2 regions of the Marivibrio sp. genome follow, and region 1 is predicted to be linked to the other one. Evidence: predicted binding sites of a transcription regulator. Region 1 holds the regulator's gene; the other holds the start of a gene.
The links. The regulator LexA, encoded in region 1, represses DNA repair genes until DNA is damaged. The targets are predictions, from matches to a motif close to ATGTTCTANTTTGGTTC.

Region 1 (14,841 bases):
GCGGCCACCTCGCCTTTTACGCGATCGAGGCGGTGCGCGGTAAACCCGTCGGAGAGCAGGCGCAGGAATGGGCGTTCAGAATTGGGCTGGCCTTGCTGCTCATGCTCATGATATTCATCACCGTCAACGACGTGCTGAGTATCGCGACCTGAGGAATCCGTAAGGGTTTGACGATCCGTCCTTTCTTTGATTCAAAACCGAGCCTCGCCGCAGCGGCGGGGCGCGGTTGATTCGGGAGAGATCGTCTGGTCGCCCAGCACCGATCGGCGCGACGCGGCGAGTGAATGAGGAGTTCGGTTTTGAGTGCGACCGCGGGAGGGAAAGTCCTGACGGAGACGACGTGTGCGCGGCGACTTCGGTCGTTCGCCGTCGCAGCGTTCGCGCTTGCGGTCGGGGCGGCCGTGGGAACGCTTTCGCCGCTGGACGAGGCCCGTGCGCAGTCCTCCGCTCCGACCATCATCGAGCCTGCGCCCTCGGAAGGCGCGGCGCCCGACAGCCGCAGCGACAGCCCGGCCGTTCAGCCCGGTCAGCCCGTGTTGGAGGAGATCGAAGTTCGCGGCGCCCAGCGCATCGAGCCCGCCACCGTGCGCAGCTATATCGGTCTGCAGCCCGGCGATCCGATCGACGCAAACCGGATCAATGAAGCGCTGAAGGCGCTGTTCGCCACCGACTATTTCGCCGACGTCGCGATTGCGGTCGAAGGCCGGACGCTGATTGTCGAGGTCGTCGAGAATCCGATCATCAATCGGATCGCTTTCGAGGGCAATCAGCGGATCGAAAACGAGACGCTGAACAGCGAGGTGCGTCTGCGCCCGCGTCTGGTCTACACCCGGACGGCGGTGCAGAACGATGTGCGGCGGATTTTGGACCTGTATCGCCGCAGCGGCCGGTTTGCGGCCACCGTCGATCCCAAGGTCATCCAGCAGCGCGACAACCGCGTCGACTTGGTCTTTGAGATCGACGAGGGGCCGCTGACGGGGATCGAGAAGATCAGCTTCATCGGCAACCGCTATTTTTCTGACAGCGCGCTGCGGGAGGAAATCCAGACGAAGGAATCGCGCTGGTACCGCTTTCTATCCAGCGCCGACGTCTACGACCCGGATCGTCTGACCTTCGATCGCGAATTGCTGCGCCGTTTTTACCTGGCCGAAGGCTTTGCGGATTTCCGCGTTGTGTCGGCCGTGGCCGAGTTGAGCGAGGATCGCGAGAACTTCTTCGTCACCTTCACCATCGAAGAGGGCGAGCGCTACCAGTTCGGCGAGTTCGACGTGATCTCACGCATTCCCGACGTCGACCCCGAGCCGCTGCAGCGATCGATCGAGCTTGAGAGCGGCGATTGGTACAATGCCAACGCCGTCGAAGACACGGTTCTGCAGCTGACCGAGTTGGTCGGCGATCAGGGCTACGCCTTCATCGAGGTCCGACCGAATGTGGATCGGAACCGCGACGAGAAGACCATCGACATCACCTTCGAGGTGCTTGACGGGCCGCGCACCTATGTCGAGCGGATCGAGATCCGCGGCAACACGCGCACCGAGGACGAGGTGATCCGGCGCGAGTTCCTGCTGGTCGAGGGCGACGCCTTCAACGCCACGAGGTTGCGTCGCTCGCGCCAGCGCATCTCCGATCTCGGCTTCTTCAAGCAGGTCGAGGTGAACAACGTGCCGGGCTCCGAACAGGATCGCACGGTGGTGCAGGTCGACGTGGAGGAGCAATCGACCGGCCAATTGAACATCGGCGCCGGCTATTCGACCCAGGTCGGCGCATTGGCCGAATTCGCGATTCGCGAACGCAACCTGCTCGGCAAAGGTCAGGATTTGCGCCTCTCGACGACCCTGGCGCAATCGCGTCAGAGCATCGATTTGAGCTTCACCGAGCCGTACTTCCTGGATCGGCAGCTCTCGGCCGGATTCGACCTGTTCCATACGCTGCGCGACAATCAGGATGAGGCGTCGTTCGACAGTCAGGAGACCGGCTTCGGTTTGCGCACCGCCTACGAGATCACACGCGACTGGCGCCAGCGCCTTCGGTATCGCTTCGCTCGCGAGATCGTCGAGAACGTCGGCGATGACGCGTCGCGCTTCGTCAAGCAACAGGAAGGCACCGACTATGTGTCGTCCGTCGGTCAGTCGTTGATCTACGATCAGCGCAATTCCCGGGTGGACCCGACGGACGGGTATTTCGTCGAACTCGGCAACGATCTCGCCGGCGTCGGCGGTACGGTGAATTACTTCCGCACGACGGTGCGCGGCGCCTACTACTTCCCGCTCGCAACGGACTATCGCCTGTCCGTCGGCGCGGAAGTGGGCCATCTCGCGGGGTGGGGCGAGGACGACACGCGAATCAAGGATCGTTTCTTCCTCGGCGGCGACAATCTGCGCGGCTTCGAGAGCAGCGGCGCGGGGCCGCGCGACATCGCGACGGACGATTCGCTCGGCGGCAATCAGTTCGCCAGCAGCACGGCCGAGTTCACCTTTCCGCTGGGCTTGCCGGAGGAGTTCGGCGTGACCGGCGCGCTGTTCACGGACGTCGGCACGCTCACCAGCGTGGACGAGTCGGGCGCGAACGTGCGCGACACGGGCAGCGTGCGCGCCTCCGTCGGCACGGGGCTCAATTGGCGCTCGCCGTTCGGGCCCGTGCGGGTGGATTTCAGCCAGGCGGTCGTGAAAGAGGACTTCGACAAGACCGAGATATTCCGCTTCAGTTTCGGCACGAGGTTTTGATGGTAAACCCTATCCGCGCGCTTCGCGGCGTCTCCGTCGCTTGTGCGGCGCTTTTGCTTTGGACCGCGGCCGCGACGGCGCAGGACGTGCCGGCCGCCAAAATCGCGGTCATCGACGTTCAGCGCGTCGAACGTAATTCGGTCGCCTGGCAATCGTTGCGCACCCAATTCGAACAGCTGCTGAGCGGCTATCAGTCCGAGCTGCGCGAGCGGCAGAGCGCGCTCGAACAAGAGGGGCGCGACCTCGAGCAGCAACGGACGATCCTCTCGCAAGAGGCCTTTCAGCAGAAGAAGCAGGAGTTCGACCGTCGGGTCGGAGAGCTGCAACGCACGGCCCAGGAGCGCAAGCAGGCGCTGGACAAGGCCTATGCGGCCGCTCGAGGGCAGATCCGCGAGGCGTTGCGCGAAGTCGTTACGGAGATCGCGCGCGAGCGCGATTTGAATCTGATCTTCAGCAACTCGCCGCAAGAGAGAACGGTGGTCATGTCGCATGACGAATTGTCGATCAGCGACGAAGCGCTCGAGCGCCTGAACGAGACGATCTCGAGCGTCCAGCTGCCCGACGTCGGCGCGGCCGACTGATCGCGAGAGGGCGGCGTGCCGGATCCTCGTTTCTTCCGGAAGGTCGGTCCCTTCACGGCCGCCGAGCTTGCGGAACGGGCCGGCGCGCGACTTGTCGCCGAAGCGGAGGGAGGGCGCGTATTCACCGATGCGGGCCCGCTCGGCGGCGCCGACGCGCAGACCGTCAGCTTCCTCGACAATGTGAAGTATCTCTCCGCGCTTTCCCAAACCGCGGCGGGCGCCGTTTTCATCAAATCGGCTTACGCGGATCGGGCCCCGGAAGGCTGTTTGCGGCTGATCTCCGAAACGCCCTATCGCGCCTTCGCGTTGGCGGTTCAGATGTTCTATCCAGAGCCTGCGGTGACGCCCAGCGTGCATCCCAGCGCCGTCGTCGCCGAGGATGCGCAAATCGGCTCTGGCGTGCGCATCGACGCGGGCGCGGTCATCGAGTCGGGCGTCGAACTGGGCGACGATGTCTGGATCGGGGCCAACACGGTGGTCGAGGCCGGGGTGGTCGTCGGCGCGCGCACCCGCGTGGGCCCCAATGTGAGCTTGAGCTTCTGTCTGGTGGGCAGCGACTGTCGGATTCTGGCCGGCGTGCGCATCGGGACGCGCGGTTTCGGCTTCGCGATGGACGAGCGCGGCCATATCGACGTGCCGCAGCTCGGCCGGGTGGTGGTCGGGACCGGCGTCGAGATCGGCGCCAACACTTCGATCGACCGGGGTATGAGCGACGACACCGAGGTCGGCGACGGCGTCAGGATTGATAACCTCGTGCACATCGGGCACAACGTGAAGATCGGGCGCGGCGCTGTTCTGTGCGGACAGACGGGGGTCGCCGGCAGCGCGGTTCTGGAAGACTACGTCGTCACCGCGGGTCAGGTCGGCATCGGTCCGCATATGCGGGTCGGGCGCGGCGCGCAGTTCGCCTCCAAGAGCGGCGCCTGGCGCGACGTGCCGGCCGGCGCGAAGGTCGGCGGGGTGCCGGCCATGCCGATCGGAGATTGGCATCGGGCGAACGCCCTGGTGGCGCGAATGGTCGCGCAATCGCGCGGCAAAGGACGCAACAACAAAGACGAAGAATGATCGGGACCATGGCGGAAGATCAGACTGACGGCCAAGCGGCGGCGGTTAAGGACATCGACATCCTGAAGATCATGGAGCGGATCCCGCACCGCTATCCGTTCCTGCTTGTCGATCGCGTGGAGGAGGTCGTCCCGTACGACTACGCGCTGGCCGTCAAGTGCGTGTCGATCAATGAACCTCATTTCCAGGGCCATTTCCCCCAGAAGCCGATTATGCCGGGCGTTCTGATCGTCGAGTGCATGGCGCAGGCCGCCGGGGTCATGGTGGTCACCAGCCTCGGCCCTGAAAGCGAGGGCAAGCTCGTCTACTTCATGTCGGTGGAGGAGGCGAAGTTCCGGCGTCCGGTCGTTCCGGGCGACGTGATGAAGGTCCGCGTCGAGCGCAAGCATCACCGCGGCATGGTCTGGAAGTTTTCCGGCAAGGCCTACGTGGAGGATAAGCTCGTCGCCGAGGCCGAATTTTCTGCAATGATTCGAGACAGCTGATGGCCGATATTCACGCGACCGCGATTGTCGACCCCGAGGCCGAACTCGCGGAAGACGTCTCGGTCGGGCCCTATTGCGTGGTCGGTCCGGACGTCGCGTTGGCGAAGGGCGTGCGGCTTCGCGCGCATGTGGTCGTCGACGGCCGCACCCGGATCGGCGAGGGGACGGAGATCTATCCGTTCGCGTCGATCGGACTTCCGCCGCAGGACCTGAAATACAAGGGCGAGCCGTCTGAGCTGCAGATCGGCGCGCGCAACGTCATCCGCGAATACGTCACCATGAATCCCGGCACCGAGGGCGGCGGCATGCTCACCAAGGTGGGCGACGGCTGTCTGTTCATGGTCAGCGCCCACGTCGCCCACGACTGTCAGGTCGGCGACGGCGTCATCATGGCGAACAACGCCACGCTCGCCGGTCATGTGACGGTCGGCGACTTCGCCATCATCGGCGGGCTCTCGGCGGTGCATCAGTTCGTCCGCATCGGCCATCACGCCATGATCGGCGGCATGTCGGGCGTGGAGCAGGACGTCATTCCGTTCGGCTCGGTCATGGGGGAGCGGGCGGCCCTGTCAGGCCTCAATCTAATCGGTCTCAAGCGCCGCGGCTTCCCGAAGGATGAGATCAACGCGCTGCGAGCCGCTTACAAGACGCTGTTCGCGGGCGGTAAAGACTCGGGGACCCTGGCCGAGCGCGTCGAGACCATTGCCGCGCGCTATCCCGATGCACAGGCGGTCGGCGACCTGGTTCGCTTCATCCGCGGGGACGCCGGGCGCGGCGTGACCCAGCCGCGTGCGGCCGGAAATGGCGGCTGACGCCTCCCGACGCTCTGCGCAAATCGACGCGCCGCGCAAGCTTGGCGTTGTGGCCGGCGGCGGCGGATTGCCCCGCCGGGTGGTCGATCGCTGCTTGGCGGAGGGCCGGCCGGTCTTCGTCTTCGCGTTGAAAGGCGCGGCCGAGGAGGGGCTCTTCGACGACGTCCCGCACTGCTGGGTGCGCCTCGGGGCGGCCGGGGAATATCTGAAGCGCGCGCAAGCGGAGGGGATCCAAGACCTATGCATGGTCGGGCCGGTCAAGCGCCCGTCGCTGCCGGCGATGCGCCCGGACGCCGCCGCGCTCAAGATTCTGACCCGCATCGGCGCAAAGGCGCTCGGCGACGACGGGCTGCTGCGCGCGGTGATCGCCTATCTGGAAAGCGAACACGGGTTCCGGGTCGTCGGGGTTGAGGAGATCCTGACCGATCTGTCGCCTGAGCCAGGCCTGCTGGGACGCCATGCGCCCGACGCGGCCGCGGAAAGCGACGTTCTGCGCGGTCGCGCGGTGCTTAAGGCCTTGGCCGCCGCCGACGTGGGGCAGGCCGTGGTCGTGCAGGAGGGGCTCGTGCTGGGCGTCGAAGCCATCGAAGGCACGGATGCGCTGATCGAGCGCTGTGCGGCCCTAAAGCGGGAGGGGCCCGGGGGCGTGCTGATCAAGGCGGCGAAAACCGGCCAGGAAATGCGCGCCGATCGACCGACGCTCGGCCCGCGCACCATCGAGCGCGCCCGCGACGCCGGTCTGCGGGGCGTAGCCGTCGAGGCGGGACGAACCCTGCTGGTCGATCGCGACAGGATGATTGAGATCGCGGACGCCGCCGGGCTGTTTTTGCTCGCGATGCCGCCGCTCGACCAGGCGTAATCGGGAGGGGGCGGATACCGTGCCGGGCGAGGGGCCGCTGATTTTCCTGACCGCCGGCGAGAGTTCCGGCGACGCCATCGGCGCGCGCTTGATGGCCGGCTTGAAGGAGCGCACCGGCGGCGGCGTGCGCTTTGCCGGCGTGGGCGGGCCGATGATGACGGCGCAAGGGTTGAAGAGCCTGTTCCCGATGGAGGAGCTCTCCGTCATGGGGTTCCTCGAGGTTCTGCCGCACGCCCGCCGTCTCAAACGCCGCATCGCGGAGACCGCCGCTGCGGTCGAGGCTGCGGCGCCGGCCGCCCTGGTGACGATCGACTCCCCCGGTTTCTCCAAACGCGTCGTGGATCGGCTCTCCGACTTCAAGGGAACGACGATCCACTATGTCGCGCCGACCGTCTGGGCCTGGAAGCCTAAGCGGGTGCACGCCTTCAAGGCGCGCTATGACAGGCTGCTGTGCCTCCTGCCGTTCGAGCCGCCCTATTTCGAGGCGGTCGGCCTGGAGGCTCCGTTCGTCGGCCACCCGGTGCTGGAAAGCGGGGCTGACCAGGGCGACGGGATCGGGTACCGGTCGGCCCGCGGTCTTGGACCCGAGACCCCGCTTCTGTGCGTGCTTCCGGGCAGCCGGCGGGGCGAGGTGCGCCGCCTGCTGCCGGTCTTCCGCGAGACCGTGGCGCGGCTGGCCGAAGGCCGGCCGGATCTGAGGGTCGCACTGCCGAGCGTTCGCTATCTCGCGGACGAGATCGAGGCCGCCGTCGCCGACTGGCCGGCGCCGGTGGATGTGGTGCGCGACCCGCGCCGCAAGTACGACGTCATGGCGGCCGCCAACGCGGCCCTGGCGGCAAGCGGCACGGTCGCGCTCGAACTCGCGCTCGCCCGGACGCCGACGGTGATCGCCTATCGCCTGAACCCGATCACCTTCTGGGCGATCGATCGAATGACCGCCGTCGATCACGTCCATCTGTGCAACATCATGGCGGGCCGGGAGATCGTGCCTGAGCGCCTGCAGGGCCGCTGTCGTCCGGACGTTCTGGCCGCGGATCTGGCCGGATTTCTAGACGGCGGCGGCCGCGAGCAGGAGGCGGCGCTGAAGCCCTATCTCCAGCGCCTGGCGCCGGCTCAGGGGCTTCCCAGTCTGGCGGCTGCCGACGCCGTCCTGGAAACCCTCGCCCGCAGCGCCCTTCCCGGCGGGCGCGCATAGAAAAAGGCCGCATCGCAACCGGATGCGGCCTTCTTTCCTGTCCGGCGGGAGCGCGCTCAGCGCTTGTCGATCGGCGTGAACTCGCGCTTCGTGGGGCCGGTGTAGAGCTGGCGCGGCCGGCCGATCTTTTGGTTCGGATCGGTGATCATCTCGTTCCATTGGGCGACCCAGCCGACGGTCCGGGCCAACGCAAACAAGACGGTGAACATGCTGGTCGGGAAGCCGATCGCTTTCAGGATGATGCCCGAATAGAAGTCGACGTTCGGGAACAGCTTGCGCTCCACGAAATAGTCGTCGTTGAGCGCGATCTGCTCCAGCTCCTGCGCGAGTTCCAGAAGAGGATCGTTGACGCCGAGCTCTTCCAGAACCTCGTCGCAGCTCTTCTTCAGCACTTTGGCGCGCGGGTCGTAGTTCTTGTAGACCCGGTGGCCGAACCCCATCAGGCGGAAGGGGTCGTTCTTGTCCTTGGCGCGCTCCAGATATTCGGGAATGTTCTTTTTGTCCCCGATCTGATTCAGCATGTTCAGGACCGCTTCATTCGCGCCGCCGTGCGCCGGCCCCCAAAGCGAGGAGATGCCGGCCGCGATGCAGGCGAACGGGTTGGCCCCGGAGGAGCCCGCGATGCGCACCGTGGACGTCGAGGCGTTCTGCTCATGATCGGCGTGCAGGATGAAGATGCGGTCCATCGCGCGGGCGACGGCGGGGGAGCACTGATACTCCTCGCACGGCACGCCGAAGGTCATGCGCATGAAATTCTCGGCGTAGCTGACGTCGTTGCGCGGATACATGAACGGCTGTCCGACCGAGTACTTGTAGGCCATCGACGCGATCGTCGGCATCTTGGCGATCAATCGGTGCGAGGCGATCATCCGCTGCTCGGGATCGTTGATGTCGGTGCTGTCGTGGTAGAAGGCGCTGAGGGCGCCGACCACGCCCACCATGATCGCCATCGGATGCGCGTCGCGCCGGAAGCCCCGATAGAAGTTGATCATCTGCTCATGGACCATCGTGTGATAGGTGATGGTCGTCTCGAACTGCGCTTTCTCGGCCGCGTTCGGCAATTCGCCGCGCAGCAGGAGGTAGCAGACCTCCATGAAGTCGCAGTGCTCCGCCAGATCCTCGATCGAGTAGCCGCGATGCAGCAGCACGCCCTGATCGCCGTCGATGTAGGTCACCTGACTGTCGCAGGAGCCGGTCGAGGTGAAGCCGGGATCGTAGGTGAAATAGCCGGTCTGGCCGTAAAGCTTGCGGATGTCGATGACGTCGGGGCCCGTCGTCCCGCTGATGACCGGAAGATCCCAGTTGTCGCCCGTCTCCGGATCGCTGAGCTTCAAAATCTTCTTCGGTGCGTCGGTCATGGCTCGGCCCCTTTCGTTCAGAGGTGATTATGCGGTCCGAAGCTGCCTTCGGTCGGTCGGCGTCCGGTGCGGGAGCATGTCCGCTCCCGCTTCCGCGAAATACGGGCCGCCGGCAGCGTGCGCGGGACAATAGCCGCTAGTGCCGCACTGCACAATCCAAGAATAAGCCGCCCTGAGGAAGGGTGCCCAACCCTATGTTATCATTCGTGATCCGGCGTTTCCGTAAGGCGCGCGAGCACTTCATCGCGACCCAGTATCGCCATCACCTCGAAGATGCCGGGCGAGGCGTTGGAGCCGGTGATTGCGGCGCGGAGCGGCTGCGCCACTTTGCCGAAACCGAGCCCCTTGTCCTCCGCCATGGCGCGCAGCCGCGCTTCGAGGGCTTCTTCGCTCCAGTCGTCGATATCGGCGAGCGCCTCGCCGGCCTCGCGCGCGATTGCGGCGCCGTCGCCCTGCAGCAGCTTCGCGGCCTTTGGATTCTCCAATGGGAAGCGCGGCCGCTCGACGTAGAAGCGCGCGCTCTCCGCCAGATAGGCGAGCGTGTTGGCGCGCGCCTTCAGGCCCGCCATGCCGGCGCGCAGGCGGCGCACCGCGTCCGCATCCACGGCGAGATCGCGCCCCAGCCGCTCGACCGTCAGATCGGTCAGCCTGTCGTCGTCCGCCTCGCGCATATAGTGGCCGTTCAAGTTCTCCAGCTTCGCGAAGTCGAAACGCGCGGCCGAGCGTCCCACCTGGGGCAGATCGAACCACTCGATCGCTTGCGCCTCCGAGATCACCTCATCGTCGCCGTGCGCCCAGCCGAGACGCAGCAGGTAATTCTTGAGCGCCTCGGGCAGATAGCCCATCTCGCGGTAGGCGTCGACGCCCAGCGCGCCGTGACGTTTCGAGAGCTTCGCGCCGTCCGGCCCGTGGATCAGCGGAATGTGCGCGAAGGCGGGGGGGCTCCAGCCGCAGGCTTGGTAGAGGTGGTGCTGCCGGAAGGCGTTGGTCAGATGGTCGTCGCCGCGGACCACATGCGTCACGCCCATATCCGCGTCGTCCACCACGACGGACAGCATGTAGGTGGGGCTCCCGTCACCGCGCAGCAGAATGAAATCGTCCATCTGATCGTGACCGATCGTCACCGGCCCCTGCACCAGATCCTCGATCGTGGTCTCGCCGGTCTGCGGCATTTTCACGCGCACGACCGGCTTCACGTCGGCGGGGGCGTCGGCGGGGTCGGCGTCGCGCCACGGGCTGCGGATGCGCACCGGCCGGCCTTCGGCCCGGCAGGCCTCGCGCTGGGCGTCCAGGTCTTCCTGGCTCAAATAGCAGCGATAGGCCATGCCTTCGGCCAAAAGCTTCTCGGCGACCGCCGCGTGGCGCTCGGCGTTCTGGGATTGGAAGACGGGCGGCGCGTCGCCCTCAAGACCGAGCCAAGCGAGCCCGTCCTGGATCGCCGCGATCGCTTCCTCAGTGGATCGCTGTTTGTCGGTGTCCTCGATCCGCAGAAGATATCGGCCGCCGTGACGGCGCGCGTAGAGATAGTTGAACAGCGCCGTACGCGCGCCGCCGATATGGAGGAAGCCGGTGGGCGAGGGGGCGAAACGGGTGACGACGGACATGCGCTGATCCTGCGGGCTGTTCGCATCGGGGGCGAGACGAAAAAGCCCGGTTTTCCGGGCCGGCGGGGTGTAGCACGCGGGCGCGGCGCGGGCAAAAGCCTTTTCGTCGGACGGCGGGCCTTGCGCACGACGCGTCGAAAGTAAGGACGGCGCGCCTATCGTAGTGCTAGAAATCCTAGCATGATGCGCACTCTAAGGGGTCTGTCTCGGCGGATGGCGGACGCGCTTCGTCCCGCTTTCGGCGCGGCGCGCGCGCTGCGCGGCCGCGCCGCGTTGATCGAGGCCTTCGCCGCAGAACGGGACCGCTGGGCGCTTTGGTTGCCGGTTCTCTTCGGCGCGGGGATCGGACTCTACTTCGCATCGCCGGTCGAGCCGCCGCCGGGCCTCGGTCTCGGCGCCGCGGTTGCGGGGGCGGTCGCATTTTGGGCGGCGCGGCGCGCCGGCGGAACCTTGTCGCTGATCCTGGCGGCCTCGCTGCTCGCAGGCGGTCTGGGGGTCGAGCGCGCGGCGCTGGAGACGCGGCTCTCGGAGCGGCCGACGCTCAACGGGGACGCGGGCGCGGTTCGGCTGTCCGGGCTGGTCCGCACCGTCGAGGCGTTTGAGGACGGGCCCCGGGTGACGCTGGTTCGGCTCGCCTACCAATGGCGGGCGCCGACCCCTGCGCCGGAGGTTGTTCGGGTGCGGTTGCGCGCGGGCGAATTCGTGTCGGTCGGCGAGCGGATCGAACTGACGGCGGTCCTGCGCGCCCCGCCGCGCCCCGCTTACCCCGACGCGTACGATTTCGCGCGGCGCGCCTGGTTCGAGGGGCTGGGCGCCGTCGGCTTCGCCCTAAGCGAGATCGAAGCGGCGCCGCCGGACCCTCGGCCGCTCGGTCTCGGGCTGCGCCTCGGCGCCTGGGTCGACGGGGTGCGGCAGATCCTGAGCCGGCGGGTGCGCGCCGCTTTACCCGGCGAGAGCGGGGACGTCGCGGCGGCGCTGATCACCGGCGACCGCAGCGGGTTGGACGAGGCGAGCGTGGTCGCAATGCGGGATTCCGGCTTGGCGCATCTGTTGGCCATCTCGGGGCTGCACATCGGGATGGTCGCGGGAATCGTCTTCGTGGCGCTGCGCATGGCGCTGGCCTCTTCGGAGCGGCTCGCGCTCGGCTACCCGATCAAGAAGTGGGCGGCCGGCGCGGCGATCCTAACCGCCTTCGTCTATCTGCTGCTGGCGGGTGCGACAACGCCGACCCAACGCGCCTTTCTGATGACGGGGCTGGCGCTCGCCGCGGTGATGCTGGACCGCAAGGCGATCTCGCTGCGGCTGGTCGCGATCGCGGCGGCGGTCGTGCTTTTGTGGCGCCCGCAGGCGCTGGTGGGCGCCAGCTTTCAGATGTCCTTCGCCGCCGTGGTCGCCCTCGTGGCGGTCTATGAGAGTTGGCGGCCCTACGCCCGACGGGAAGGCGCGCGGGAGGTCGACGGCTGGGCGCGGGCGCTTCGCAAGATGTGGCTCGGCTTGCTGCTGATCGGGGCGACGACCCTGATCGCCGGCGCCGCCACCGCGCCCTTCGCGTGGGCGCATTTCGGCCGGGTGGCGAATTACGGGCTGCTCGGCAATCTGGCGGCGGTGCCGATCATGGGCTGGGTGGTCATGCCGGCCGCGATCCTGGGGGTGCTGCTGACCCCGCTCCGTCTTGAACAGTGGCCGTTGTACGTGATGGGGGTCGGCGTCGACGCCATCCTCGCCGTCGCGCACTGGGTGGCCGCCTTGCCGGGCGCGGCCATTCAAGTGGCGGCGGCCCCGGATTGGGCGGCGGTTCTAATTACGGGCGGCTGCCTGTGGGCCGCGATTTGGCGCGGGCGTTGGCGCTATTGGGGCGCGCTGCCGGCGGCGCTGGGGCTGACCTTGCCCTTGACGACGGCGCAGCCCCAGATCGTCGTCTCAGAAACCGGGCGTCTCGCCGCCGCCGCCGGCCCCGAGGGCGGGCTTTGGCTGTCGCATCCAAGACGCGAGAGCTTCGCCGCCGGCGTCTGGTCGGAGCGCACCGGACGGCCGATCGCCGGCGGCTGGGACGATCTGATCGCCAGGACCGGCGGCGGCGCCGGCGCGCCGATCGCGTGCGGCCCCTTGGGATGCGTCTACCGCGCCGAGGGGCGCACGGTCGCCTGGTCGCACGATCCGCGGACCTTATCGGAAGATTGCCGCAGCGCGGACGTCGTCGTCGCCACGATCACGCCGCCGCCGGCGCTGCTAAACGGGGCGTGCGCGGGCCGGCTCGTGCTCGGCCCCGCCGACCGGGCGCGGGACGGGACGATCGCGATCCGCCTCGAGCGCGACGGACCGCTCGCGCTGCGCACGGTGCGCCACGCGCGCGGCGATCGGCCCTGGACGCGCGGCCGTGACGGGCGGCCCGAATAGAAAGAGGGGCGAGGCGAAAACGCAGCGAGGCGAACGCAGGTCGAGGGAAGGGGACGGGCCTCAGTACTTGCGCAAGAGCCCGACGAGCCGCCCCTGAACGTTAACCTGATCGGGGGCGTAGCGTCGCGCCTGATAGGCCGCGTTGGCCGGTTGCAGCTCGATCTCATCGCCGGCGCGCCGATAGGTTTTGAGGGTGACTTCCGCGCCCTCCACCAACGCCACGACGATATCGCCGTTGTCCGCGGTCTCGGCTCGTTCGATGACCACCGTGTCGCCGTCGAGAATGCCGGCCTCCATCATGGAATCGCCGTCGACCTCCAGCGCGTAATGGTCGCCCTTGCCAAGCAGGGTGGCCGGCACCTCGACCATCATGGAGTGGTCGCGCAGCGCCTCAATCGGCGTGCCGGCGGCGATCCGCCCGTAGAGCGAGAGCTGCACCGAATTGCCGCCGCCCCGCATCATCGATTTGCGCGTGCCGACCTCCTTGGCGCGCAGCATGTCGACGCGGCGGTTGCGCACGGGCAGATTTTCCGCGCCGGTATTCTCCGGCAGACGAACGACCTCCAGCGCCCGGGCGCGATTCGGCAGACGGCGCAGGAAGCCGCGCTCTTCGAGCCCCGTGATCAGGCGATGGATGCCCGACTTGGACTTGAGGCCGAGCGCCTCCTTCATCTCCTCGAACGAGGGGGAGACGCCCGCCTCATTCAGCCGCTCATGGATGAACATCAGCAAATCATACTGCTTGCGGGTCAGCATGGCCTCGACACTCCTTCGGTTCCTACGGCGCGGGCGCTGGTCGTCCTGGCGGCCGCCGCGCGCCGGTTCGGGATGAAACCCGAACATATATAAAACATCATCGTTCTATAAGTGTTCACGAATGGTTGTCAAGCGACGGCCCGCGCGAGCCGGCGCAGGCAGGCGGGCCGGCTTCAGGGCTCGACGTCAGAAATCGTCCGGAAATCGAATGATTTCAACGAGATCGCCGACCTTCGCCGCGGGCGCTTGGGGCGCGCGGACGATCAGGCATTCCGCCGCGGCGAGGCGGGAAAGCATCGAGCTGTCTTGTCGCGAAAATGCGAACACGGCGGGATTTCCAGCCGAATCGCGCTCGAACCGCGCGCGCAGATAGTCCTGCCGCCGGTCGTTTTCGGGCAACGCCTCGCCGAGTCGCACAGGCTCCGTGGCGGGTCCTTGCGCGCCGGCCTCGTCGCCCGCCAACGCCATAAGCGCCGGGCGCACGAAGATCAGAAAGCAGACCAGGGTCGAAACCGGATTGCCCGGCAGCCCGATCATCGGCGTCGCCCCCAGGCGCCCGAACATCAGCGGCTTGCCGGGCCGCATGGCGATCTTCCAGAAGTCGAGGTCGAGCCCGCTTTCTCCTAGCACCTCCGCCACCAGATCGTGGTCGCCGACCGAGGCGCCGCCGGTGGTCACCAGCAGATCGGCGCCGACCGCGCCGGCGGCGAGGCGGGAGAGGCTGTCGCGGTCGTCTTCCGCGACGCCAAGAAGGATCGGCTCCCCGCCCGCGGCGGCGACGGCGGCGGCCAGCGCCGGGCCGTTGGAGCTGACGATCTGGTTCGGGCCGACGGGATCGCCAGGCATCGCGATCTCGTCGCCGGTCGCCAGGATCGCGACGCGCGGCTTGCGCACGACGCTGAGCCACGGCCGGTTCATCGCCGCCGCCATCCCGACGTCGCGCGCGGTCAACCGGCGCCCCGCCGTCAACAGCACGTCGCCTTGAGCGAAGTCGAGGCCCGCCTTG
Region 2 (14,841 bases), on a different contig from region 1:
AAGAAGATGGCGAAGGAGGCCGCCTAAGGCCGCCCGCGTCGGCCGGTTCGGCCGGCGCGCGATCTGATGTAAGGAAGGATGATCCATGGCCGATCAGATTGGCTTCGACGTGGTTTCGCCGGAGCGGCTGCTGATCTCCGAGGACGTCGACATGGTCGTCGTCCCGGCGGAAGAGGGCGACATGGGCGTGATGGCGGGCCACGCGCCCGTGATCGCCAATGTCCGCCCCGGCACGATCGCGATGTTCAGCGGAACGAGCGTCGAGAAGCGGCTTTTCGTCGCCGGCGGCTTCCTCGAAGTCGCCGAGGGCCGCTGCACGGTGCTGGCCGATCAGGCGACGCCCGTCGAAGATATTGATGTCGGCGACGTGCAATCCCAAATACGGGACCTGAAAGAGGATGCGTCGCGCGCCAAGGACGAACGCGAGCAGGCGGCTCTTGAGGCCAAGCTCGCTGTCGCCGAGGCGAAGCTCGCCGCCGCCGAGGCGCCAGCCTACCGCTGACGCTTCGGCGACAGCGCCCGCGCAAGTAAGCGCCAAGGGCCGCGGCGGTCGAGCGTCGCGGCCTTTGTTTTTTTGGAGGGCGCCGCGGAAAAGGACGCGCACCGGAACGACGAGAGGCCGACGGACAAACAATAAGGGGTCGATCACACGAAAAGGGTGATCGTGTGCAGCGCATGAAAGCCGGTTGGACGCTGGAAGACATCAATTGGGACGCCTTCGATCGCAGCAAGGTCGATCCCGAGATCGTTAAGCTGATCAAGGCCGCCTCGATGGTCGAGTACAATGGGGCGGACTACACCGACTATCTCTGCAACGTCTTCTCCGACGATCCGGAGTTCCAGGACGCGGCCCGGAAGTGGGGTCGAGAGGAAATCCAGCACGGCCAGGCGCTCGCCGCCTGGGCGGAGAAAGTCGATCCGAGTTTCGACTTCGACGCCTCCTTCAAGCGGTTCGTCGAGGGCTTCCGGCCCGACGTCGAGGCCACGGAGAGCATCCGCGGCTCGCGCTCTGGCGAACTGGTCGCCCGCTGCATCGTCGAAACCGGCACGAGCAGCTTCTACAGCGCGATCGCCGAGGCGACGGACGAGCCCGTCCTTCAGCAGATCTGTCGGGCCATCGCGGCTGACGAGTTTCGGCACTACAAGCTGTTCTACGACGCGCTGCGCCGCTATCTCGATATCGAGGGGTTGGGCAAGCTCGGGCGGCTCAAGGTCGCAGTCAGCCGCATCAACGAGACCGAGGACGACGAGCTCTCCTACGCCTACTACGCCGCCAACCTATACGGCGTGGAGGAGTACGATCGGGAGCGTTGCCATCGTCTGTACATGGCGCCGGTCTATAAGAACTACCGCCGCCAGCATATGGACAAGGCGGTCGCCATGATCGCCAAGGCCAGCGGCATTCGGCTCTACGACCCTGTTCGCAAGACCGTCGCCGGCATCATGCTGAACCGAATTCACAAGCAAGCGGACAAGTACGAGGCCGTTCGCGAGGCGGCGTAAGCGGCGGGATCCCGCCCGGTCGACCTCACGCCGTCAGATCGATCGGCGCGGAGGCGCGCACGCTCTGCTGCGCCGCCGCCTGTTCGAAGGCGCGGCGCGCCGCCAAGGCGACGTCCGCGTCCGCGGCGGACGGCCCGGAGCGCTCGTCGCTGGCGATCGCACGCTCCGCCCGGTCCGCCTCCGCCTGCGCTGCGGCCTCCCGACGTTCCTCCAGACGGTCCTGGCGCAATTCCGCCTGCGCCTGGGCGAGTTTTTGCTGAGCCTGGGCGGCGACGCGCAGATCCTGCGGCGACGGCTCGGCCGGCGCCAGGGCGGCGCGGCGCACGATCCGCATTTTGGCGATCGTCGCTTCCGGGTCGCCGGGCACGACGGAGGAATCGATCCGCACCTCCCCGCTGACGGCGTATAGGCGGCTGTCCGGTCCGCGGGTGTATTGGTAGGTCGCCGCCCCGGTGTAGGGACCGCCGGCCGCTTGATGCGCCTGCTCGTGTCGGCGGACCTCAGCGTCGCGCTGCTGGAGCTGTTGCACTTCGGCGCGTTCCGCCTCCGTCAAACCGTCCGGGCCGGTCTCCTCGGCCCCCTGCTCGCGCCCCTGCTCGCCCCCCTGCTCGCCCTCGGATGTCGTCCCAGCTTCTTCTTCGCCGGGCGTTTCGCCCTCGCGGCCTTCCTGCTGCACGCGCTGCGCGCCGTCGCGCCCGCGCGCCGCGTCGCTTTCCGGCGACTCGTTGGAGGCGTCGGGCGGCGCCTGGAGCAGCGACAGCCCTTCCGCGCCGACGAGAATCGCGGGTCGAGGACCGCCCAAGACCGGCGCGGTTGCGTCTGCGTTCCGCGCGCCGCCGGCTCCGCCGGTCGGCGCTCGAGACCCTTGCAGGATGACTTGCGCGCCGATTCGGTCCGCGGCGAGCGCGGCCCGATCCAACAGGGCGAGCGTGTTGGCGCCGGCGATGTCGAGAGCCATCGCAGAAATCCCACCGGGCCGCCCTCGCTCCCACGAAGCCGGCCGACCGCAAGAGGCGCGCCGGCCGCGCCGAGGGCGCGGCGGCGTCGCGGGGTTCGAGCGGCGCATTCTGCGCTGGAGAGAGGGCCTTCAAAGCCCGGCGCGGACGACTTCTTCGCCAAACGCCCCTCGGTCATAGCACGGGCCGGGTTGGCGGGGCGAGTCGCAATGGCTTCGACAAAAAGACAATAGCTATGTGTAAAATTATTGTATCACATAAAACTTTTGTGTAATAAACGCCGAACCCGCCCTGCATTGGAATGGACCGCCCATGCCTTTCGCGTCGCGCCTGACCCCCGATCCGCCCGAAACCGAGCGGCTTCCGTCGGACGCCCTGCGCGCCGCCTACGCCGCGCTGGCTCCATTGGACGGTTTGGCTTTGCTGTCGACAGCCCTGAAGGAGACGACGCCAGGGCGTCTTGCGACAGTCTCCTCGTTCGGCGCGGAGTCGGCCGTGCTGCTCGATCTCGTCGCCCGCGTGGATCCCGCGACTCCGGTCATTTTTCTGGAGACGGGCATGCACTTTCGGGAAACCCGCGCCTATCGGGACCTGCTGATCGACCGCCTCGGCCTGCGCGACGTCCGGATTTGGGAACCGGACGAGGCGGACCGGCGGCGCGTCGATCCGTCAAACGCCCTGTGGGCGCGCAACCCCGACGCCTGCTGCGACATGCGCAAGGTGCGTCCGCTGGACCGGGCGTTGGCGGGCTTCGACGGCTGGATCAGCGGGCGCAAACGCTTCCACGGCGCCGCCCGGACGACCACGCCGTCGGTCGAGATCGAGCCGGCGCCGCGCGGCGCCGCGCGGTTGAAGCTCAATCCCCTTGCCGGCTGGTCCGCGTCGGACCTCGCCGCCTATTTCGCGCGTTACGGTCTGCCGCGCCATCCGCTCTGGGCGGCCGGATACCCGTCGGTCGGCTGCGCCCCCTGCACCGCCAAACCGGCCGCAGGCGACACCGATCCGCGCGCGGGTCGATGGGCGGGCCGGGACAAGACCGAATGCGGCATTCATCGCCGCGGCGCGTGAGCGGCTGCGGTCAGTCGCGCGCCTCGGCGGCGAGCCGCTCGATCAGGGGCCGGAACTCCTCCGCCACGCGCAGATAGATCTCCCGTTTAAAGGGGACGATCAAATCGGGCAGCCGGTCCAGCGACGCCCATTGCCAGGCCGAGAACTCCGGCGTATGGGCGGCGATGTCGATGTCCGAATCGCGGCCTAGGAATCGAAGCGCGAACCATTTCTGCGTCTGCCCGCGATATCGTCCTTTCCAGACGCGCCGCGACAGACCCGGCGGGAGATCGTAGGCGTGCCACTGCCGGCTTTCTCCCATGATCTCGACCTGATCGGGGGAGAGGCCGACTTCCTCGCCCAGCTCGCGCAACGCCGCTTCGCGAGGCGTCTCTCCCTCGTCGACGCCGCCCTGGGGCATCTGCCAATGATCGCCGGGCGTGTCGATGCGATTGCCCACGAACACCGCACCGCGCTCGTTGACCAACATCAGGCCGACGCAGGGGCGATAGGGGCGGGGATCGTCATCGGGTGTGCGCATCACCCATTCTTGCTGCCCGCTGCGCCCACGATGGTCAAGCCCTCTGAGGGCGCAAGCCGACGGTCGGGAGGCTCACGCGCCGCTGGCGCGGGCGCGCACGATCGCCGAAAGCGGCGCCAAGACGATCCCTTTTTCCGTCAAGTCCGCCGCCCAACTCTCCAACCGACCCATCGCCATCGGCGTCGGACGCAGCAGCACGATCGCCGTGCCCTGCGCTTTGGCGACAACCTCGGCCTCGTTCAGTTTGCGCAGCACCGCGCTCCGGGTCAGCTCCTGATCGGCGATCAGATCCGCGCTGGCCGCCGGCGCGCCGGCGATCTCCGCGATCTGCGGCGCTGCGCTGGACGGGTCTTCGCGGGTGTCGAAATAGAGCAGGCCGCGCTCCGCCAAGGCCGTCATGATCGGGCGCAGCGCCCGCTCGTCGGCCGTGAAGGCGCTGCCCTGATAGTTGGCGAGCCCGACATAGCCGACGGCCCGGCTCAGGATCCAATTCAGCCGCTCCAGATTCGCCTCCGAATCGAGCGAGGTCATCAAGGCGTAGGGACCCGGATCGCTGCGCGGGAAATCGCGAGGCTCCATCGGCAGGGTCAGCAACACCTCGTGCCCCGCTTGGCGCGCCTGTTCGATCTGGTTCGCCAGATCGCGCGCGTACGGCGCGAAGGCGAGCGTCACCGGACCGGGCAGGGCGATGGCCTCCTCGGTGGTGCTGGCGGACACCCCGACTTCCGTGACCACGACGGCGATCTGCGGGCGCGTCTCCAAGGCGTTGTGCGGTCGGCTGTAGACCCGCCACGGCGTCCGGCCGTCCTCGCCGATCCTCGGCAACGGGCCGGTGGGCGATTCCTCGATCAGGGCGGGATCGGGGGCCGGGGTCAGGAGCGCGACCTCATCCCCTTCCGCCGGCTCTTCCGCCGCAGGCTCTTCCCCCGCCGCCTCCTGGCCGGACGCGGCGTCCGCAGACGCGCTTTCGGCCGCTCCTTCTTCGTCGGCGGCGCCGTCGGGCGTCGTCGACGCCGTCCCTTCGTCGGACGCCTCCTCTTGGACGCGGACGATTTCCGGGCGCAGCTGGTCGATGGTGATCGACGGGCGACGCTCTCTCTCGGCCTCCAGGATCGCCTCCTCGTTCAGCACGAGGTAAAGCGCCGTGCCGCCGAGGGTTGCAAAGAACAGCAGATAGGCCGCCGCGACCCCGACAAGCCGGCCGTGCTTCTCGAGAAAGGTCGGCTTCAGATGAGAGGGAAGGTCGTCCTCGTCGACCTCCGCCGAGGGCGCCGGCGCGCCGTCGGCCGGAGCCCCGGCCTTGTCGCCCTTGCGAAAGCGCGCCAGGAGGCCGGCCGGCGCCGCCGCCGCCTTGGCCGCCAAGACTTTGAGGCCGCCGAGCTTGGCCAGCGACGGCTTCGGAATCGAGAGCTTCAGCTTCGGCGCCTTCATTCGCCCCGCCTCACCCGCTACGGACCCGCCGTCCCGGCGGACCGGCGGGCGCGCACGCGCTCAGTTTCGAGCCGCCGCGAGAGGCGGGACCTCCCGCCTATTGCGCAGCCCGCCTCTGATAAAGCGCGATTCCCTGGATGAGGTCCAGCGCCCGCGCCAACTGATAGTCGTCGACCGCGCGGTCGGCCGTCTCCTCGTCGCCCTCATTCGGGCCGTTCTCGTCGGTGTCGAGCGCGTTGCGAAGATCGGCTTCGCTGCGCTGGTTCTCGTTCTCGATCACCTCGAGCGTGGCGCGCTCGACGACGATGTCGGGCTCGATTCCCTTCGCCTGGATCGAGCGACCGCTCGGCGTGTAATAGCGCTGGGTCGTCAGCTTGATCGCCGCCCCGCGCCGGTTCAGCGGCATGATGGTCTGGACGGACCCCTTGCCGAAGCTCTTCGTCCCCAGCACCACGGCGCGGCCGTGATCCTGCAACGCGCCGGCCACGATCTCCGAGGCGCTGGCGGACCCGCCGTTGATCAGCACCACGATCGGCAGATCGTCGGCCCGGTCGCCTTCCGTCGCCTGGAAGCGCTGGATGCTTTCCGGATCGCGGCCGCGAGTGGAGACGATTTCACCGCGATCCAGGAACGTGTCGGACACCGAGATCGCCTGATCCAGCAGGCCGCCCGGGTTGTTGCGCAGATCAATCACGAAGCCCTGCAACGAGTCGCCCAAATCCTCCTTGATCTTGTCGATCGCCCGGTCGAGACCGGCCTGCGTCTGCCCTGAGAAGCTGGTGATGCGAATATAGCCGATGTCGTCCTCGGTGCGGCTGCGCACCGATTGAATGCGGATCTGATCTCGGGTGATGGTGACGTCGAACGGGTCCTCGCCGTTGCGCACGATGGTGAGGGTGATGTCGCTGCCCACCGGGCCGCGCATCATCTCCACCGCCTCGTTCAGGGTCAGGCCCTGCACCGGATCGTCGTCGAGATGGGTGATCAGGTCGCCGGCCTCGACGCCGGCGCGGGAGGCGGGCGTGTCGTCGATCGGCGAGACGACGCGGACATAGCCGCTCTCGTCCATCGTCACCTCGATGCCGAGCCCGCCGAATTCGCCGCGCGTGTTGGTGCGCATGGCGTCGTAACTCTCCTCGGTCAGATAGACCGAGTGCGGATCGAGGCTGCGCAGCATGCCTTGGATCGCGCTTTCGATCAGCTTCTTGTCCGAGACGTCTTCGACATATTCGCGACGCACCTGCTCGAACACCTGACCGAACAGGTCCAGCATCTCGAAGGTGTCGCGCTCGCTCTGCGCGGCCGCCTCCGTCTCGCCGCCGCCTTCGGACTGGGCGAAGGCCGGAGACGCCCCGAGGAGCGCGGCCGCCAGCAGCGTCGCCGCCGCCAGCGCCGCCAGCGCCGCCAGCGCCGCCCGCCAGGGGTCGCGCTGCGCCGACGGGTCGGGGCGGGCGACGGCGCAGGCGCGCTCGACCTTGAGAGGGGCGGAGCGCGAGGCGGCGGGGTCAAACATCATCCATGCACCTTCAGACTGCCAGCGGTGATCCAGTTCAGCGGGTTGACGGGCTGACCGCCGCGCCGCAGTTCAACGTACAACTGCGGCCGGTCCGCGTCACGCGCCCCGGCGTCGACCGCGACGCTGTGCGCGGCGCCGGGCGCCAGCCGCTCGGGCATCACGCCGACAGGCTCCCCGGCCAGCACCCACTGTCCGACGACGGCGTCGATCCGATCGAATCCGGCGAGGACCGTATGGTAGCCCCCGTCATGTTCGACAATCAATATACGCCCCAGATCCCGGAACGGACCGGCGAAGATCACTTTGCCGTCGAACGGCGCCACGATTTGGGCGTTGGGTCGGGTGGCGACGAACAGCCCCTTTGCGTTGAAGCCGAAGCCTGTGCTCTCGCCGTAATGGCGCAGAATGTCGCCGCGCGCCGGCGCCGTGATCGACCCCTCTTCGGGGAAGGGGCGCATCCCTTCCGGCCGGACGGCGAGCGCCGCGGGCGCGGCCGCGACCTGCGCCCTTTCCTCGGGAGCCGCGGCGTCTGGGGTCGGCGCGTCGGGTTTCGCGCGGGCCGCTTCGGCGGCGCGCTTCGCCTGGCGCTCGGCTTCTTGGAGACGGGCGACCAGCTCCTGCAGGCTCTGCGACTCGCGCACCATGCGGTCCAAGGCCTGCTGCGTCTTGCGGGACTCGGCGGCCGTGCGCTCGTACAGATTGCGTTTCTTGGCGATCAAATCCTCCAACGCCGCGCGGTCGCGGGCGAGGTCGGCGTCCGCCTGATCCAGCTCGCGGATCTTGGCGTCGATGTCGGCGCGCACGGCGGCAAGCGCCTCCAAATCGTCGCGCAACAGGCGCGCGCGCCCCTCCAGCGCCGGCACGGCGGCGCGCAGCAGCATCGCGCCGCGCACCGCCTCCGTCGGTTCGCCGGGATAGAGGAAGACCGCCTGGGGCGGATCCTTGGACAGCCGGGCGAGCGCGCCCAACGTCCCGCTCAGCTGACCGTGACGCAGCGCGAGCGCCGCGCGGCGCTCCGCCAAATCGGCTTCAAGGCCTTGCAGTTGCTCCTCCAGCGCGGAGATCAGCGCCTCGCGCTGCTGAGCGGAGCGCGCGGCGGTGATCAACTCCTGACGCAGCGCGTTAATTTCGGCGGCGAGCTTCTGCGCCTCCGCCTCCAGCGCGCGGGATTTGGCGCGGGTCTGCTCGATCTGTCGGTTGAGGCTCTCGAGCTCCGCCTCGCTCGGCTGTTGCGCCGAAAGCGGCGGCGCCGGCGCGAACGTCAGCAACAGCGCGCCCAGCGTCAGCGCTGCGGCGCCTGTGCGCGCGCCGCCGGGAGTTCCGCGCCCGCGCGGGTTATTCCGCCGCGCTTTGCTCGACATACCGAATCAACGGCCTCCCCGTCATCGCCTGGGGCTGGTCGAGACCCATGATCGCCAGCAGCGTCGGCGCGAGATCCGCGAGCCGCCCGCTCTCGAGCCGCAGCCGATGAGCGTTGGGGCCGCAATAGACCAGCGGCACCTTGTTCATGGTGTGCGCGGTGTGGGCCTGGCCGCTGGCCGGATCGGCCATCATGTCGGCGTTGCCGTGATCGGCGGTGATCAGCATGGCGCCGCCGGCGCCCTCGACCGCCTGCACCAACCGGCCGAGGCAGCGATCGACCGCCTCGATCGCCTTTACCGCGGCGTCAAAGTCTCCCGTGTGACCGACCATGTCAGGATTGGCGTAATTCACCACGATCAGATCGAAGCGCGCGCTTTCGATCGCGTCGATCAACCGGTCCGTGACCTCCTCGGCCGACATCTCCGGCTTCAAATCGTAGGTGGGGACGTCGGGGGAGGGGACCAAAATCCGCTCCTCCCCGTCGAACGGCGTCTCTCGTCCGCCGTTGAAGAAGAAGGTGACGTGCGCGTACTTCTCCGTCTCGGCGATTCGCAGCTGCGTCAATCCGGCGCGCGAGACCGTCTCGCCCAGCGTGTCTTGAGGCGCGTCCGGGGGGAACAACGGGGTCAGACGGGCGTTCAACGCCTCTGAATACTCCACCATGCCAAGCGCGGCGGCGAAATCGATCCGATGCGGCCGCGCGAACCCGTCGAACCCCGGATCCAACAGGGCCGTCAGAATCTCGCGCGCGCGATCGGCGCGGAAGTTGGCCATCAACAGGCCGTCGCCGTCGGCCATGCCGGCGTAGTCGCCGATCGCGGTCGGGGTCGCGAACTCGTCGGTCTCGCCGCGCGCATAGGCGGCGGCCAGCGCCGCCAGCGCATCCTCGGCGCGCTCGCCCTCGCCCTCAGCGGCGGCGCGATAGGCTTTCTCGACGCGCTCCCAGCGCTTGTCTCGGTCCATCGCGAAATAGCGGCCCGAGACGCTGGCGATCGGCGCACGCGGCGCCGCGGCCTGAAAACTCTTCAGATAGGCCTCGGCGCTGCGCGGCGGCGTGTCGCGGCCGTCGAGGATCGCATGAACCCTGACGGGCACGCCGAGATCCACCAGCGCCTCGGCCAGCGCGGCCATATGATCCTGATGGGCGTGCACGCCGCCCGGCGACAGCAGGCCCAGGAGGTGCGCCGCGCCGCCATGCGCCTTGATCTGCTCGACGAAGTCCAGCAGGGCCGGATTGCGGGCGAGTTCGCCGCTTTCGACCGCGCGATCGATCCGCGGCAAGTCCTGCAGCACGACCCGGCCGGCGCCGATATTCATGTGGCCGACTTCGGAATTGCCCATCTGGCCGGCGGGCAGGCCGACGTGATCTTCGCTGGCGTCGAGGACGGCGTGCGGGTTGCCGGCCGTCAGGCGATCCATCACAGGCGTCGCGGCGGCGGCGATGGCGTTGTTCTCCGTCTCCTCGCGCGCGCCGTACCCGTCCAGGATGCACAGCACGGTCGGGGTCGGCCGGCGACCGGACTCGGGGCGGCGGGGATGGGGGGGCTTCGTCACCGGACACTCTTCCCTTAACTTGGTCGCGGGCGCTCGCCTGTCGCCGCCGATCTTAATTGATCGGCGATGGCGTTAGCGTATCATGCTGTACGCTCGGCGCGCGGCGCCGCCGTCGACGGCGGTTTTACAGGAGGCGCGCGCGCTAGGAAAGGCTGACGGGCGCGCCCTGATCTGGATATGGCGCGCGCCGACCGCCCCGCCAAGGGGGTCTGTGGGGAGAAGAGCGAGCGTGGCGAAGAAGGGCAAAAGCGCGGACGCGCCGAAAGCCGGCAAGCAACCGGGGAAGGCGGCGGCGACGCCCGGCGATCCGGCGATGCGCGCCCCGGCGTTGGCGTTGCGCCTTTTCGCTCAGGAGATCGAGCGCACTCTGGACGGCGCCGGCGCGGCGCTGGCGCGTCAGGATGCGGCGCACCTCGCCAGCGTCCATGCCTATACGATCCTCTTGTTCCTGACCGAATTCTCCGACGCGGGCCTCTCGGAAAAGCATTACAAGACGCTGCTGGCCGAACACGGCGTCGACAGTCCGGCCAACCTGAAGATCTATCCGATGTTGAGCCAGACGGTGCTTTTCGAGCTGTTCCAGAATCTGGGCGTCAGCCGGGAATCGATTCGCCGCCTGCTGATCCTGCTGGCGGAGCGCGGCCTGATCGACCGCGTCTCCAAAGGGCCGCCCTTCCCGGACCAACTCTGCATCTCGAAAGACGGGCGCAAGCTGATGGGCCGCATCGCCAAACGGCTTTCCAAGGACCTCGCGAAAAACAAGCCGTTCGCCTACTTGTGAGGGCGCGTCGCTTAGAACAACGCCATCTGATCGCCCGCCGTCGGGGGACGGCTGAAGCGGCTGCAATCCAGCGACAGGCTGCGCTTGTCGAGGCCGAGGCGCCGGCGGGCGAGCGCGAAACGCTGACGGATCGTCTCGGCGTAAGCGCCGGCGCCGGTCATCCGGGTCCCCCAGGCGCTGTCGTAAAGCGCCCCGCCGCGCATCGCGCGCACATGGTTTAGGACGCGCTCCTTGCGCTCCGGCGCGTGCGCCTCCAGCCACTCCTCGAACAGATCCGCGATCTCCAGCGGCAGGCGCAGCATGACGTAGCCGGCGCTCCCCGCGCCGGCCTCGGCCGCCGCCTTCAGGATCGCCTCGCTCTCATGGCAGGTGAGGCCCGGGATGATCGGGGCGACGAGCGTCGCCGTCGGCACCCCCGCCGCCGCAAGGCCCCGGATCGCCTCCAGCCGCCGCGCGGGCGTCGAGGCGCGCGGCTCCATCGCATTCGCCAGGCGGCGATCCAGCGTCGTCACCGACAGCGTCGCATGGACCAAATTCTTCTCCGCCATCGGCGCCAGGATGTCGAGATCGCGCAGGATCAGCGCCGACTTGGTGACGATCGTGACCGGGTGGTTGAAGGCGGCCAGCACCTCCAGAATGCGCCGCATGGCCAGCGTCTCCCGCTCCGCCGGCTGATAGGGGTCGGTGTTCGTCCCGATCGCGATCGGCGCGGGCTTGTAGCTTTTCTTCGACAACTCCTTCGCCAGCAGATCCGGCGCGCCCGGTTTCCAGAACAGCTTGGATTCGAAATCCAGACCGGGGGAAAGGCCGTAATAGGCGTGCGTCGGGCGGGCGAAGCAGTAGACGCAGCCATGCTCGCACCCCCGATAGGGATTGATCGAGCGATCGAAGGGCACGTCCGGGCTCTGGTTGCGGGTGATGACCGTGCGCGCGGCGTCGACGCCCAGCGTCGTGCGCAGCTTGGCGGGCGGGAAATCGGGATCTTCGCCCTCACCCCAGCCGTCGTCGGCGGCGAGCGCGCCGCGCGGCTCGAAGCGCCCCGCGCGGTTGGACACGGCGCCGCGGCCCTTCACCGGCCGATCCGCCAGGACGTCGTCGGGATGGGGGCCGTAGCCGGCGTCAATAGATCCGTCGTCGAAGACCTCGCTCATGCAGGGGAGTTTAGGAACGAAGGCGGAACGCGTAAAGTTCTTTTTTCGTTCCGATCGAGTGAAGAGGCCGCCGAAACGCGGTCGATCGCGCCCGTTTCGGCGTCCCGCTCCGTCGGAACAGAGGGAAGGCCGTCGTCAAGTCAGTCCATGCAGTAGGATGATCCGCACGCCGCACGGCTCACGCCTCGTCGGCCGGGATGACGGGCCTCGTCGCGAGCCGAGGAGCCGACCGCCTACGTCTCCTTCAAGCGCGGCATCAGCTCCACGAAGTTGCAGGGCCGATGGCGGAAGTCGAGCTGGGCGCGCAGGATCTCGTCCCATCCGTCCTTGCAGGCGCCGGTGGAGCCGGGCAGCGCGAAGAGGTATGTGCCGTTCGCCAGCACCGCCATCGCGCGGCTCTGGATCGTCGAGGTTCCGATTTTCGCGGCCGAAATCCAGCGGAAATACTCGCCGAAGCCGGGGATCTCCTTCTCGGCGACGCGGGCGAACGCCTCCGGCGTCACGTCGCGGCCGGTCAGGCCGGTCCCGCCCGTGGTGACGACGCAATCGATCTTCGGGTCGGCGATCCAGTCCTTCAGCTTGGCCTCGATCGCGTCCGCGTCGTCCTTCACGATCGCGCGGTCGGCCAGATGGTGGCCGTCTTCCTCCAGACGCCGGACCAGCGTCTCGCCGGACCGGTCGCTGGCCATGTCGCGGGTGTCGGAGACGGTCAAAACCGCGATGTTCACGGGCTTGAAGGGCAGGCTTTCGTCGATCGCCATGGGCGTTCGGGCTCCGGCAAGGGCTTGAGGACCGACGCCGGCCGCGGCGGGCGGCGGGCGGCGCCTACTCGACAGCCGCGATCGGCTGCTCCGCGATCTCCGTCGCGTCCAACCCCATATAGATCGGCCAGGCGCCGGCGATCAAGGCGTCCAGCGTCGGCGTGGCCTGGCCCATGCGGTGGCGGTAGATCCAGAGATTCGCCATCACATGCTCGACATAGTCCCGCGTCTCGCGCGAGGGCAGGCTTTCGATGAATAGCAGCGGATCGTCGACATACTCGATCTTGTCGCGCCACTTGTTAAGGTTCCCCGGGCCGCCGTTATAGGCGGCGGCCGCGTAGAACAGGTTCCCGGCGATGTCCGGCTGGTCCAGCAGCATGGCGATGTAGCGCTGGCCGAGGGAGAGATTGAGCGCCGGCTCGAACAGCTCCGCGCGTTTGGCGCCGCGATAGCGCTCGCCCGCGATCCACCCGGCGGTCGCCGGCATCAGCTGCATCAGCCCGCGCGCGCCCGCATAGGAGACGGCCCGCGCGCGGAACCGGCTTTCCTGGCGCACGAAGGCGTAGACCAGCGCCCGGTCGATCCGGAAGCCGTCCTGCGGGCGCCAGCCCGGCAGCGGGTAGAGCGCCGCGTCGAGCCGCAGCCCTTCTCGGCGCACCAGATCGCGTCCCACCCGATAGGCGAGGTCGGCGAGCCCGGCGGCGTCGGCGAACGCCAGCAGCGTCTCCGCCATCGCCGGCGGCAGCGCGTCCACGAAGCGGCGCAGTTCGGCGTCGGCGCGCTCGCTCTCCCCGACCTCGATCAGGGCGACGGCGCGCCGCGCCGCCGGAATCTGCATCAGCACGGCCACTTCGTCCGCGCTCAAGGCCGGCAGGGAAAAGTCCAGCGCCGGCGCCTGCCCCAGCGCCCGCGTCGCCAGCAGGCCGTAAAAGCTGCGCGGGGTTTCTGCGGCGCGCTTCAGCATCGCGTTCATCTGCTGCGGCCGGCCGCCGACCAGCGCCGCGCGCGCCGCCCAGTAGGCGCCGGCTGCGCGGCGCCAGGCGTCCGCCGTGCGGGCGGCGGAAAGCGCGGCGAAATGGGCGTAGGCGGTCTCGAACGCGCCGGCCCGGAAGGCGGCCAGACCGCCCCACCAATGCGCCCGCGCCGCCTCGTCCCCGCCGCGGCGCGCGGCTTCGGCGGCGACGTCCATCGCCTCGGCGTCCTTGTGGTAGCGATAATAGCCGCGCGCGATCACCCCCAGGCTCTGAGCGTAGGCCAGCGGCGTGAACAGCCGCTGATGCGCGTCCTGTCGCAGATGCTCCAGCGAATGCGTGACCGAGCCGCGCTGCACCCAGCGGACGATCTGGCGCTGAACGCTGCGGATCTGACCGCGCTCCCACCGGGTCTTTCCGGCGTAGGGGTCGGGCGCGCGCTCGACCAGCCGATCTCCCTCGCCCTCCAGGGACGCTTCGCCGCTCAGCTTTTCAATTCCGGGCAGCGCGACCGAGCGCGGCTCCTGAGGCCATTTGTAGTTCGCCGGTCGGCGCTTAAGCGCCAGGCGATAGATGCGCTGGGCGCCGGGATGGTCCGCGTATTCGGCCATCCACCCCTTGAGCTCCAGATAGCTGGAGCGCCAGGCGGTCGGGTGCATGTAGCGTTGAAACAGCACGTGGCCCAGCAGCAGGTCCGACTCGAGCTGCGCCATCTCGCGGTCGGCGGACTGCATCGCCCCCTCGCGCTGGAGCGCGAAGATTCGGGCGTAGCGCGCGGCGTCGGCCTCGCTCAGGACGCGCGGCAACGCGGCGTGATCGACGCTGGGCGCCTCCACCGCGCGACGAATGTCGAGGGCGGCGCTCTCCGGCGCCGGCGTTTCGGCGGCGGCGAAGCCGGCCGCCAGGCCGAGCGCCAGAGCGCCTGCGGCCGCGGCGCGGCTGAAACGCTCGAACGGCCCCCAGAATCGGGCGGAGCTGTCGGCCATCAAGGGTCGCCCTCCCGAAGCGACGACGGGGCGCTTAATCGGTCTCTCCCGACCGGCTTCCGGCCGGTTCGGCCGGAGAGCGCGCGCACGAAAACACCCACGCTAGATAAGGGAAGGCGCCACAATCGGCAACCTACTTGTCGCTAAGCCGTTGATTTGCGGCGATTCAGAGTTTTTGAATTCGCCAAACTTTTGACGAACTCGCCTTATTTCGGCGACTCCAGCCCGAGGTCCCGCATCCGCCGCTGCAGGGCCAGCAAATCGCGCCAGACGAAACGCTT

Region 2: RIB45_RS03535 (PA0069 family radical SAM protein) is a predicted target of LexA. The motif match lies at 11,877-11,893, and genes of this name have one in related genera.

What each region holds. Positions count from the first base shown of each region.
Region 1 is NZ_JAVJQE010000013.1:7,031-21,871, forward strand. It holds gene rseP (RIP metalloprotease RseP) at 1-152, shown strand, start outside; gene bamA (outer membrane protein assembly factor BamA) at 402-2,723, shown strand; gene RIB45_RS12035 (OmpH/Skp family outer membrane protein) at 2,723-3,304, shown strand; gene lpxD (UDP-3-O-(3-hydroxymyristoyl)glucosamine N-acyltransferase) at 3,320-4,369, shown strand; gene fabZ (3-hydroxyacyl-ACP dehydratase FabZ) at 4,366-4,854, shown strand; gene lpxA (acyl-ACP--UDP-N-acetylglucosamine O-acyltransferase) at 4,854-5,666, shown strand; gene RIB45_RS12055 (LpxI family protein) at 5,656-6,525, shown strand; gene lpxB (lipid-A-disaccharide synthase) at 6,545-7,720, shown strand; gene gltA (citrate synthase) at 7,777-9,078, opposite strand; gene gltX (glutamate--tRNA ligase) at 9,279-10,682, opposite strand; gene RIB45_RS12075 (ComEC/Rec2 family competence protein) at 10,896-13,079, shown strand; gene lexA (transcriptional repressor LexA) at 13,140-13,835, opposite strand; gene RIB45_RS12085 (molybdopterin molybdotransferase MoeA) at 14,022-14,841, opposite strand, start outside.
Region 2 is NZ_JAVJQE010000005.1:259,100-273,940, forward strand. It holds gene atpD (F0F1 ATP synthase subunit beta) at 1-27, shown strand, start outside; gene RIB45_RS03485 (F0F1 ATP synthase subunit epsilon) at 86-502, shown strand; gene RIB45_RS03490 (acyl-ACP desaturase) at 676-1,503, shown strand; gene RIB45_RS03495 (putative metalloprotease CJM1_0395 family protein) at 1,529-2,461, opposite strand; gene RIB45_RS03500 (phosphoadenylyl-sulfate reductase) at 2,772-3,527, shown strand; gene RIB45_RS03505 (RNA pyrophosphohydrolase) at 3,538-4,047, opposite strand; gene RIB45_RS03510 (divergent polysaccharide deacetylase family protein) at 4,120-5,478, opposite strand; gene RIB45_RS03515 (S41 family peptidase) at 5,576-6,994, opposite strand; gene RIB45_RS03520 (murein hydrolase activator EnvC family protein) at 6,991-8,355, opposite strand; gene gpmI (2,3-bisphosphoglycerate-independent phosphoglycerate mutase) at 8,330-9,910, opposite strand; gene RIB45_RS03530 (eS19 family ribosomal protein) at 10,140-10,691, shown strand; gene RIB45_RS03535 (PA0069 family radical SAM protein) at 10,703-11,842, opposite strand; gene moaB (molybdenum cofactor biosynthesis protein B) at 12,076-12,603, opposite strand; gene RIB45_RS03545 (transglycosylase SLT domain-containing protein) at 12,668-14,560, opposite strand; gene RIB45_RS03550 (uracil-DNA glycosylase) at 14,767-14,841, opposite strand, start outside.